One region of the Photobacterium sp. J15 genome, then DNA from elsewhere that is predicted to be linked to it. Evidence: predicted binding sites of a transcription regulator. Region 1 holds the regulator's gene; each other region holds the start of a gene.
The links. The regulator PurR, encoded in region 1, represses purine synthesis genes. The targets are predictions, from matches to a motif close to TNANGNAAACGTTTNCNTNA.

Region 1 (4,225 bases):
AATTTTCATTCAGGAATAAAATTTAAATCAGAGATGAAATTAAGCAGGAAAATAATTTAAAAAATGCGTATAACTATAAAAACCGAAGAAGATTAAATTGAAAGAATCAATAAATTAAATATAAAAAGTCATTGATTAATACATTTAACACCGTCTATAGAAGCTTTAAATTCACTCTAATTCAGGCATAAAAAAACCGAAGCCATAGGGCTTCGGTTATATATTAGTTATGATTCGCTTCGATTTTTACAACTCGATTGCCTTATTCTGGCTCAGTAGCTTCATACCTTTAATATGCTGGAAAAACCACTTCAGAATGGCAAGCGCTGCTATGATTAAACCTGCAACCGGAATTGCCTGCAACAACTTGTCCAGCAGCGAGCTGTGTACCCAGTAACCGGCACCGGCCACCATCCCACTCATGGTCGCGGCTGTTACGCCCAACACAACAAAGAAGGTAAAAAACAAAAAGAAAGTACGAATAATTGTGTAGTAGTGGCTGTAACTCAGCTCATCTGTACCTTTATTCATTTGGTACGCGGAATAAAGCACTGCAAAAATACCAGAAATCATTAACGTAAACGGGGTCAGGAAGCTGGCAACGTAGGCAAAACGTACACCTTTCGTATTCTTATTGGACATAAATTAAATCCGATATTGTTATCAATATGACAATTATCACACGAAATTTTCCCCCTTCAAGAAAGCCTTCTGCTTACGATGATCCGGATCAAGCGATTCCGCGATTGTCCGTTATAACGACCTAAACGAACAAAGGCCTGATATTCATTCAGGCCTTAAATCACTATTTACGTTGCAACTTACATTAAGATACGAACTGCTGTTACAGCTTTTCTGATGGTGTTGTCACTTCGCTTCCATCTACAATACGCTTATGTCCTTCCTGCAAATGAACAAAGTCCACCAGATCATCACCGCTAACCTGAAATGCCTGACCGAAACCTTTAACAAACAATCCCTGAATCGGCTCCAGGCGGAATAGAGAAAAATCAGCCAGACCGCTTAGCCCTTCAACAATTTCACCAAAACGCTCTTGCAATGCAGCAATACCTTCCTGCCAACGTTCGGTTTCACGATCAACCACAAAGACATTCGCTTCAAATGTCAGCCGTTTACGGGCATAAATCGTTTTCGACGTACCTTCATCTTCAATCATCATCAAAGACACTTGCGGATTCTCGAGCAAATTACGCGCATGTTTAGCAATCTGGCTGATCAGCACATAATAACCATCATCCAGCAAGGCAAAGGGCGCGTAACTCACGTTAGGTTTGCCTTCTGCATCAACAGTAGCGAGCTGAAGGGTCTGGCACGACTCTCGAAATTCGGCAATTTCAGGGCCAAGCCGGTTTTGAAGGCGTACCTGCTTTACCTGTTTCATTAACTTGTATTTCTCCGGGATATTGTTGTTTTCATGCTTTAAGACGGCATTAGTGAATAGACGTTTTTTCTAACCTCTACTCCCATTTTTACCCATATCAATATAATAGCCCCGGATTTCCGCTTCTCTTGAAGAGAGAGCAGTCAGGTATCCCACCTCATTCCGCATTGCCAAGACAGATGTCACAAAAGCACATGTTTTATAACCAAAAGTTATCAGCACTATCAAATAGCTCAAACAAATAACGCATCATATGCACCTTAACACCCTTAAAGTGCATTAACTTTGTTGATATCTATCAAGATTTAAGATCTTGGAATACAGAAACGTTGCACTGTGCGCTACACTCAGTAGAATGTGAACGCAAGCGATTAACAATGTAACGTCAGTTAAAGACGCGAGAAGCAAGGCCGCTCGTTGCAGCGGCTTTTTGGCGTTTTTGTACATGATGATTTGTTCATAAAACAGACAGTAACAAACAGCAAAATTGCCTGAACAACCAAATACAAAGACAATTTTGCTGTCTGTTACTATCAATTTAAATGAATATGAAACGGTCGGGACCTCTGACCTGAAATTATTAGAAGAATAAGTATGGCAACGATTAAAGATGTTGCACGTTTAGCTGGAGTCTCAACGACAACAGTCTCACACGTGATCAACAAAACCCGTTTTGTAGCAGAAGCTACACAAAAAAAGGTATTAGAGGCTGTTGAAGAACTGAACTACGCGCCAAGTGCCGTCGCGCGAAGCCTTAAGTGTAATACCACACGTACCATCGGAATGCTGGTAACCAAATCAACCAACCCGTTTTTTGCCGAAGTCGTTCACGGTGTTGAAGAGTACTGCTATAGCCAAGGGTACACACTGATTCTTTGTAACACAGAAGGTAATCTTTCCAAGCAACGAGATTACCTACGCATGTTGGCAGAAAAACGTGTCGATGGCCTGCTTGTCATGTGCTCAGATCTTGACGAAAAGCTACTTGAGCTTCTTGAACGTCAAAAAGATCTGCCAATGGTGATTATGGATTGGGGTCCGGAAAGCCCGCACACGGATAAAATTCAGGACAACGCAGAACTTGGCGGCTATGTTGCAACCAAGTACTTCATCGAACAAGGTCACACAAAGATTGGCTGTCTGAGCGGTCACACAGACAAACTCACATGTCAGGAACGTCTGAAAGGTTTCCACAAAGCCATGAAGGAAGCTGAGCTGGACGTAAATGAAGACTGGCTGCTTGAAGGGGACTTCGAATGTGAGTCTGCTGTTGTTGCGGCGAAGCGCTTTATTGAAATGAAAGATCGCCCTACCGCCATCTTCTGTTTTAACGACATCATGGCAATGGGCTTGATCAGTACGTTTGAACAGGCTGGTATCCGTGTTCCTGATGATATTTCTATCATCGGGTACGATAACATCGATTTGGCGCCTTACTTCTCGCCCCCTCTGACTACAATTCACCAGCCAAAGCGCAGATTGGGTCAAACGGCGATCGAGATCTTACTTGCACGTGTTAAAGACAAAAAACACGAGCATCAGATTTTTGAAATGGCACCTGAACTGGTGGTTCGCAATTCTGTTAAGAATCTTAATGCATAAATCGTAATTGCAATCTGCGTCGACATTGACACATAAAACCGGTGAGGCAACTCGCCGGTTTTTTTTTCATCCGTGAAAAAAATAGTATTCAATATGAACAATCGATATGAAAAATGCGTCGAGAGCCCAAAAAACGAACTAATTTATTGGACCAAGATCACACTTTTAAAAATGGGAGCAAGGTCAAAAATCATAACTTAAGATATATTAATAGCGTCACGAACAAGGCAAACCATTCGAAAGATTGGGACGCAAAGCTTCCGGCCTAAAAGTGTTTAGTTTTATGAACTATGTCACTTATGGTAGCGGGGTTGCCGATGGATGTAGCAAATGGCTATGTCAGACTTTAACTTATCGCTGACATAGTCTTTTTGTAAATTTTGCTATTCTGAATCCTCGCTCTTGTTTTAGGTGACTCGAAGATATTTCACAATATTTATCACCGAGAAGACGCATGGACAAACCAGTACTTAAAGAATCATTAAGATTATTTAATTGTTTCGAGAATATTAAATCTCGTTCAATGTTTGGCGGTTTTGGCATATTTTCAGGCGAAACAATGTTTGCGCTTGTAGTAAATGACAAATTGCATTTACGTGCTAATGCCGACAACGAAGAAGAATATAAGAAAGCAGGTCTGGAACCTTACGTTTATAAAAAACGTGGCTTCCCTGTTGTAACTAAGCAATATGCTATTCCTGAAGAATGGTGGAATGAGCCTCAAAGAATTGTCAGCAAAGCTGAACGAGCTCTGGAGGCGGCCAAACAGGATAAGGAAACCAAAAGCAAAAGCGGACCGAACCGTATTAAAGATCTGCCAAACCTTCGCCTTGCCAACGAGCGAATGCTTAAGAAAGCTGGCATAAGCACAGTTGAAGAACTGTATGAAGCGGGCTCCCTAAATGCTTACAGAGCATTGCAGGAGACACACAAAGATACAGTTAATATCGAGCTTCTGTGGGCATTAGAAGGTGCTGTAAGTGGTACGCACTGGTCTGTAATTCCACAACAGCGACGTACAGAGCTTCTGTCACAACTGAATTAAATTCAGATAAGCAAAATATAATAAGAGGTGCATGTCACCTCTTATTTTTTATGCTTATACCCAACCTGATTAATTAATACTTGTAGCATATAAAAATAATTGCTTAATTAAATTATTTAGTCGTTAATTGACAATTTTTTGTCAATACGAGTGAAAAATTGACACTTCTCACAAAG
Region 2 (4,225 bases), 660 kb from region 1:
GCAAATCGTTCCTTATCGCCAAGAATATCAATTTTTGTGATTGGGGTTAAAGAAATTATCAATTTTACTCAAGACTTTGCTCCCACTTATTCTGACGCTCAGTAATTCACGTCACACAGAGGAGGAAAAGTGACATTACTAACCAAAGCGCAAACACGCATCCCGCACCGGAGTGTCAGTAAACTTAAAGGAGAATTTTGACATGGCTGCGTCAACAGCAACCAATAATAACCATAACTTCACTCCGAAGGAGATGATGAAACAGGCAGAAGTGTACGCGGTTGGCAAAGCTTCTAAACCAACCCGCACCACGATCTCACTGGCGATTACCGCCGGTGTCTTCATCGGCCTGGCTTTCGTGTTCTACATCACTGTAACCACAGGCAGCAACCTGGGCTGGGGCCTGAACCGTCTGTTCGGTGGCCTGGCATTCAGTATGGGCCTGATCCTGGTCGTAATTTGCGGCGGTGAACTGTTCACCAGTACAGTTCTGTCTTCCATCGCCCGTGCCAATAAACACATAACCACCGGCCGTATGCTGGCAACCTGGGGCAAAGTTTACTTCGGTAACTTCCTGGGGGCGATGCTGCTGCTAAGCCTGGTAACCATGGGGAGCCTTTACCAACTGGACGGCGGCCAGTGGGGTCTTAACGCCCTGCACGTTGCCCAGCACAAACTTCACCACCAGCCACTGGAAGCTTTCTCTCTGGGTGTGTTGTGTAACCTGTTGGTTTGTCTTGCCATCTGGATGACCTTCTGCTCAAACAACATGATGACCAAAATGGCCATGATGATCCTGCCGGTTGCAATGTTTGTCAGCACCGGTTTTGAGCACAGCGTCGCAAACATGTTCATGATCCCGCTGGGTATTACTATTCAGAACATTGCCCCGGAATCATTCTGGCTGAACCTGGGAGTTTCGCCTGAACAGTTTGCCGACCTCAATATCCATAACTTCATTTTTGCCAACCTGATCCCAGTCACCCTGGGCAACATTGTTGGCGGCGGCGTGCTTGTCGGCCTGAGCTACTGGTCTATCTTCAGCTCAAATAAGACGCACCAAGCCACTGCAACCATCATCACCCCGGATTTTTCTAACTCCACTGTTTTAAACAAGGACAACGCTATGCTTCAGGAAAACCTATTAGTGAACGATTACATGCGTCCAGCAACTACGACTCTGCAACCAGGTATGCCTGTTGCACAAGCGCTGGATATTCTGATGAAAGAAGAACAGTCAGGTGCGCCGGTTCTGTCCAGCGACAACCGCCTTGTTGGCTTCTTCTCTGTTCATGATGCGCTGGTTGACCTGTGGTGTAACGACTACATGCCAGATGCAGAATGCAAAGTGCAGGATCTGATGAAGCATGAAATCCAGACAGTAAGCCCAGACAACTCAATTCTGGAAATTGCTGAGTACATGAGTATCGACAAGAACATCCTGTACCCGGTAAGCAGCAGCGGTATCGCAACTCAAATGACTACCCAGTCACTGACTGAACGTGCCCGCACTATGGTTGTAAGCCGTCCGCAAAGCTTCCCGGTTGTCAAAGACGAGCAACTGGTTGGTATGATCAGCCGCCACGATATCATCAAGGCCCTACGCCCGGTATACGGCAGCCTGGTTTCTGTTTCTGAGTTAGACCAAGCTCAGGCTAAAACTGAAACAGCTTAATCGCTGAACCACCTGCCGGTATATCCGGCAGGTTTTCTTTTTTCCTCCTCATTACGCCTCCACATCCGGCAAGGATTTAATTAAGAACAAATAAACCACACTAACATCGGATTTTTTCTACATATACGTGATAAAATTATGGTATAAACCAAACGCAAACGATTGCGTGACCTGCAAAAGCAGTTCGATGCAATATCTCTATTGCTACCAATGCGAGGTTATGGCCGCCCATGAAAAGTGATATTCAAATCTGTCGTGACACCACACTGACCCCAATTGAGCAAATCGCAGAACAAGCAGGAATTCTACCGGACGACTTATCTCCCCAGGGCAGCCTGAAAGCGAAAGTAAAGCCCTCTATCCTCAATCGTCTGAGTGACCAAAAAGAAGGCAAATTAGTACTGGTTACCGCCATTACCCCGACTCCGCTAGGCGAAGGCAAAACCGTAACCACCATCGGACTGGCTCAAGGGCTGGCCAAAATCAACCAAAGCGTTATGGCGTGCATCCGCCAGCCATCAATGGGGCCGGTTTTTGGCGTCAAAGGTGGCGCAGCCGGTGGAGGCTACAGTCAGGTAGCTCCAATGGAAAAGCTGAACCTGCACCTGACCGGCGATATCCACGCGGTCAGCGCAGCCCACAACCTCGCAGCAGCAGCACTGGATGCCCGGATTTACCATGAACAGCGCCATGGTTACGATGCATTTGAAGAAAAGACCGGTCTAAAGGCACTGCGCATTGATATCAACCGTATCAGCTGGAAGCGCGTAATGGATCACAACGATCGCGCCCTGCGTATGATCACGGTCGGCAACAATGAGCCGGGCAAAACCATCAATGGCATTGCCCGTGAAGACGGCTTTGATATCTCGGCGGCTTCTGAGCTGATGGCTATCCTTGCCCTGTCAAAAGATCTCAAGGACATGCGCCAACGTATCGGCCGCACCGTTATGGCTTATAACCTTGATGGTGAACCGGTAACTGCTGAAGACCTCAAAGTTGCCGGAGCCATGGCTGTCACTATGTGTGAAGCCATTGAGCCAACCCTGATGCAAACCCTGGAAGGTGTTCCAACATTAATCCATGCAGGCCCATTCGCCAATATTGCCCACGGCAACTCATCTGTCATTGCTGATCGAATTGCCCTGAAGCTGAGCGACTTCACCATTACCGAAGGCGGCTTCGGTTCAGACATGGGTTTCGAGAAAGCCTGTAACATCAAAGCGCAGCAAGCTGATCGCGGACCGGATTGTGCGGTTGTCGTTGCAACACTGCGAGGCCTTAAAGCCAACTCTGGCTTGTATGATCTGCGCCCGGGCCAGGCATTGCCTGAAGCAATTTTTGCTCCGGATGAACAGGCACTGCAGGCTGGTTTTGCCAACCTGAAATGGCATATCCGTAACGCAGCCAAATACGGGATCCCGGTGGTAGTAGCAATCAACCGCTTCCCACAGGACACTGATGCTGAACTTACCCAGCTAAAAGCCATGGTTGAAGCCGAAGAGTTTGGCTGCCATGTCGATGTAGCAATCAGCGAAGCATTCGGTAAAGGTGGCGAAGGAGCGATTGAGCTAGCCAACGCGGTCGTAAAAGCTTGTGAAACACAGGCTCAATTCAAGCCGCTGTACAACCTTGAACAGACTCTGGAAGAGAAATTGATGACTGTGGCAGAAGTCGGTTACGGCGGCCGAGGCATTGAACTTTCCGATCTAGCTAAAAAGCAACTGGCTGAACTTAAAGCTCAGGGTCACGACAATCTGGCAGTTTGCATGGCAAAAACCCCGCTATCTATCAGCCATGATCCGAGTCTCAAAGGTGCTCCGACTGATTTCACCATTCCGATCCGTGAGCTGAAGCTTTGCGCCGGTGCCGGTTTTATCTATGCACTGTGCGGCAATGTTATGACCATGCCGGGCCTACCTGAAAAGCCGGCCTTCATGGAAATGGATATTGATGAAGACGGTAACATCACTGGTTTGAGCTGATCTTCAACTCACTTCCACCCTATCTATTCATCCCGATCACGGGATGAATAGATATAGTCTCTGTCCGCAAACGTCCTCACCCACTCCGGCTTATACACCACCAGCAACGTCATCGCCATCCCGTTGAGTAGTGCTTCAGGAAATAACAGCAAAGGCAGTAATGCCAGATAATTTTCAACAATGTAGTGCCATGAATACAGGTTGCTGAAAAATACCCAACCGCTGGTCAGCAACAAATGAACCGCCATTGTCAGTGCGCCGTTGAAGAAAGCCCCGACAAAGAGGTAAACAAACAAATGCCTGGGCAGGAAACGGTAGGTAAAGAGGAAAAAGCCGTAACTAAAGGTTATCGGCAACACAACTCCCGTCATGGCATACAGCCCGACATCCGGCCAGGCAACCATCCCAAACAAGCTCAACCCCACAACAGGCAAAGAGCCAATCAAAACAGCTATCTTCCAGCCGTGACAGAGAATCAGCACAGTCAGTGCCAGGAAATGCACCTGAAGCCCCTCTGCGATCCCGGCTCTCAGGCTCCAGAGCAGAAACAACACCAATACACTTG
Region 3 (4,225 bases), 1.5 Mb from region 1:
TTAAACCCACATAGAATCTGTGGCTTATTTTTTGAGCAGATGGCTTGTTGACTAATCATTGTCACGGAAGAGAGATGGGTATGGAATATCCCAACAACAATGGAATGGTAAGTGCAGCTAAGGGCTTGGCTGTGCTGGTGGTTATCTGCCTGCTTCGTTATTTCGACACTTTTGCCGTTATTTTCAGCTTTAACCAGGTGGGAATTGTGCCAAGTATTGTCGCTATCCTTGTTCTGCTTTCTGGTGTGTTAGCTACGGTCGGCTTGATGCGAGGCCAGATGTGGGGGTTTATCCCGCTTTATTTTTTCATTCCTGCAGTCACTTTGTTTTTTAAATTCAGTCTTATCCCATTTTTACCTTCACTGGTGGAGCCGGAATATCGCCGGATAGCCATTGTCGCTCTCAACAGTATTGTCTTAGTCTATGCTGTGTTATTGCTGCTTAGAATGATGGACTCAGAAGTTATTGTTCATACCGAAAAACCGCATGCAAAAGGCTGGTGATCAGATTGAGCTTTCAGCCTCAGATCTGTGATAATACTACCAATATTAATCAGGCAGTTGGTGACGCCTGGCGCACCGGTGGATCTCTGCTCAGAAAAGGACGATGAAAGATGAAGAAAATTGAAGCTGTTATTAAGCCTTTTAAGCTTGATGATGTTCGGGAAGCTCTGGCAGAAGTAGGTATCACAGGCATGACTGTTTCCGAAGTTAAAGGTTTCGGCCGTCAGAAAGGTCATACCGAGTTATACCGCGGTGCAGAATACATGGTGGACTTCCTGCCAAAAGTGAAACTGGAAATTGTTGTAGCAGATGAAGTGGCTGATCAATGTGTCGACACCATCATCGAAACAGCGCAAACCGGTAAGATCGGTGACGGTAAGATTTTCATGTTCGATGTTGAGCGCGTTGTGCGCATCAGGACTGGTGAAGAGGATGAAGACGCCATCTAAAATTCTTTTTCTTTGCTGTTTCATCCTTTATCTGCATCGGAAGTGCTCATTTATGCTTATAAACTCCGCGCTTCCTCTTTGCTAAAGAATGATACAGCTTTGCAAAAGAAATTTTAGGATCCGGAGCGAAAAACGCGTTATCTAACAAACAGAAGTAAAAAAGGCTTGTCATACGACAGGCCTTTTTATTATTTATCGCTAATTTGCCAGCGTTGCATTAACTTGCGACAGCTGCTCCCTGGTAGCGGCCTGGTTTGTGGTTCATGGCCAGCACCAGGTTCAGTATGATCGCGCCGATTACTGAGCAGCCGAGGATAACCGGGCTGACCAGAAAGAAAGAGGCGATCAAAATACTGATATCAATTCCCATCTGAAGTTTGCCAGCCGACATACCAAACTTTTCCTGCAGATACAGCACCAGGACATTGAAGCCGCCTAGGCTGGTTTGGTGACGGAATAGGATCAGCATACCCAGTCCCATCAAAAGGCCACCGATCACTGCGCAGTACATTGGTTCAAGGCGGCTGATTTCAAGCACATGGTGAAGGTTATCTGTAATTACAGATACCATACCACCAGAGAGAATGCTGGTAATGGCAAAGCGTTTGCTCATCCGGAACCAGGCCATTAGGTAGAATGGTGTATTGAGCAGGAAATATAGCTGGCCGAAAGACAGGTCGATAAACTGACTTAGTAACAATGCCAGTCCGGTGGTACCGCCAGTTAACAGGTCTGCCTGCTGAAGAAAGAACACCCCTTGCGAAACGACAAAAGTACCGGTAAGGATCGCAATAATATTTTCTTTTCGGGAGTGATAATAACCGCTCAACTCAATTCTCCTTATTTTTGGGAGGCGCAATAATAAGTTGGAACTGTTATAAAAAAGAAGACAGAGCTGGAAAGAGCCTGCCGAGCTGTGTAAGGTGCTGTTTACGAAAATGTAAATGATAATCTTCCCTTTGCACTTGTATTCTGTCTAAATGGGTATTTATTGATATTGGTGAGGCATTCACCAAGATGAAAACAATTCATGCAATTGTTGAAAATTTAGAAACAGAAATGACAATAAAAAGCTAAATCAGGGCTATCTGATTTAGATCAAATTATGTAATATACAGCGTTAGATATTGGCGGAACGAAAACGTTTGCGTCCAGGCGGCGCCTAGCTTTGTGGTTTTGCCTTTTTGATAGAAAAATAGTGATTACCACCAGTTCACATAAGGTTTTGAAATATCCAGGTGATTATGTGAATTGTATGAGAACAATCTGAGTCAGGAGATACAGATGCTAAAACGCGACATGAATATTGCCGATTATGACGCAGAACTTTTTGCAGCCATTCAGGAAGAGACTGCGCGTCAGGAAGAGCACATCGAGTTGATTGCTTCTGAAAACTACACCAGCCCGCGTGTAATGGAAGCACAAGGTTCTCAGCTAACAAACAAATATGCCGAAGGTTACCCGGGCAAGCGCTACTACGGCGGTTGTGAGTATGTCGACAAGGCTGAGCAGCTGGCTATTGAGCGTGCTTGCCAACTGTTTGGTGCAGAGTATGCGAACGTTCAGCCACACTCCGGTTCGCAGGCGAACAACGCAGTTTACATGGCACTGCTGAATGCCGGTGATACTGTTCTGGGTATGAGCCTGGCACATGGCGGTCACCTGACTCACGGCTCACCGGTAAACTTCTCTGGTAAGCTTTATAACATCATCCCTTACGGTATCGATGAAAACGGCCAGATTGACTACGCCGAAGTGGAAGCGCTGGCACTAGAGCACAAACCGAAGATGATCATCGGTGGCTTCTCTGCTTATTCTCAGGTTGTTGACTGGAAGCGCATGCGTGAAATCGCCGATAAAGTTGGTGCGTACTTCTTTGTTGATATGGCGCACGTTGCCGGTCTGATTGCTGCTGGTGTTTACCCGAACCCGGTTCCTCATGCTCATGTAGTGACTACAACAACTCACAAAACGCTGGCGGGTCCGCGTGGTGGTCTGATTCTGTCAAGCGCAGGCGAAGACTTTTACAAGAAACTGAACTCAGCAGTATTTCCTGGCGGTCAGGGTGGCCCGCTGATGCATGTTATCGCAGCTAAAGCGGTGGCATTCAAAGAAGCAATGGAACCGGAATTTAAAGAATACCAGGCTCGCGTTGTAGAGAATGCTAAAGCAATGGTTGAGGTGTTCATGGATCGCGGTTACAAGATTGTTTCTGGCGGTACTGAAAACCACCTGTTCCTGGTTGATTTGATCGACAAAGGCATTACCGGTAAAGAAGCTGATGCGGCGCTGGGTTCTGCAAATATTACTGTGAACAAGAACAGTGTACCGAATGATCCTCGCAGCCCGTTTGTAACTTCGGGTATTCGCGTTGGTACACCAGCGATCACTCGTCGTGGCTTTACGGTTGATGATTCGAAAGCTCTGGCTGGTTGGATGTGTGATGTGATGGATAACACCGAGAATCCGGAAGTGATTGAAGCAACAAAAGCAAAAGTACTGGAAATATGTAAACGCCTTCCTGTTTATGCATGATTTTCCGGGCATTTTAATGCTTCGGACACAGCACTGAAAAAGGTGCATTAATCGCAACGAAAAGGGCATGCCACCAGGCAGGCCCTTTTTTATTACGCGATTTCCATTGGTTTTTGCCTTTTTGCAGCATAAATAGCCAGAAAAAACACCTGAATACTCTCTATATATGACTGAAATGGGTTACACTGAGTCGACGAATTTGAGGAGGCATGATGCATTGTCCTTTTTGTGGTGCAAATGACACCAAAGTAATCGATTCCCGTCTGGTTGCAGACGGCCATCAGGTCCGTCGTCGTCGCCAGTGTTTGGCCTGTAATGAACGTTATACAACGTTCGAAACTGCAGAACTTGTGATGCCGCGGGTAATTAAAACCAACGGCAACCGCGAACCGTTTAATGAAGATAAGCTTCGCGGTGGTATTCAGCGTGCACTGGAAAAGCGTCCGGTCAGCACGGATGACATTGAACGTTCAATTAATACGATTAAATCCCGTCTTCGTGCGACAGGTGAGCGCGAAGTGCCGTCAGAAATGATCGGTAATCTGGTGATGGAAGCGCTGAAAGAGCTGGATAAGGTTGCTTATATCCGGTTTGCTTCTGTTTACCGAAGCTTTGAAGATATTCGTGAATTTGGTGAAGAAATCGCCAAGTTGGAAAAGTAAGTGAGTTAACGTTGTTTCAAGCGATAACTCCGTGAAGTGAAACGAAGCCAGATGTTCTCATCTATTGATCATGCCA

Region 2: AACQ93_RS04410 (formate--tetrahydrofolate ligase) is a predicted target of PurR. The motif match lies at 1,826-1,845, and genes of this name have one in related genera.
Region 3: glyA (serine hydroxymethyltransferase) is a predicted target of PurR. The motif match lies at 2,086-2,105, and genes of this name have one in related genera.

The regions. Positions count from the first base shown of each region.
Region 1 is NZ_CAWMUI010000001.1:1,532,568-1,536,792, reverse strand. It holds gene AACQ93_RS07150 (hypothetical protein) at 247-642, opposite strand; gene hutZ (heme utilization protein HutZ) at 845-1,402, opposite strand; gene purR (HTH-type transcriptional repressor PurR) at 1,997-3,004, shown strand; cyclic di-GMP riboswitch class I at 3,221-3,323, shown strand; gene AACQ93_RS07135 (TfoX/Sxy family DNA transformation protein) at 3,459-4,049, shown strand.
Region 2 is NZ_CAWMUI010000001.1:872,317-876,541, reverse strand. It holds gene focA (formate transporter FocA) at 203-1,675, shown strand; gene AACQ93_RS04410 (formate--tetrahydrofolate ligase) at 1,906-3,660, shown strand; gene AACQ93_RS04405 (energy-coupling factor ABC transporter permease) at 3,684-4,225, opposite strand, start outside.
Region 3 is NZ_CAWMUI010000001.1:2,989,280-2,993,504, reverse strand. It holds gene AACQ93_RS13470 (hypothetical protein) at 81-503, shown strand; gene glnB (nitrogen regulatory protein P-II) at 614-952, shown strand; gene AACQ93_RS13460 (YitT family protein) at 1,170-1,781, opposite strand; gene glyA (serine hydroxymethyltransferase) at 2,237-3,487, shown strand; gene nrdR (transcriptional regulator NrdR) at 3,700-4,149, shown strand; gene ribD (bifunctional diaminohydroxyphosphoribosylaminopyrimidine deaminase/5-amino-6-(5-phosphoribosylamino)uracil reductase RibD) at 4,201-4,225, shown strand, end outside.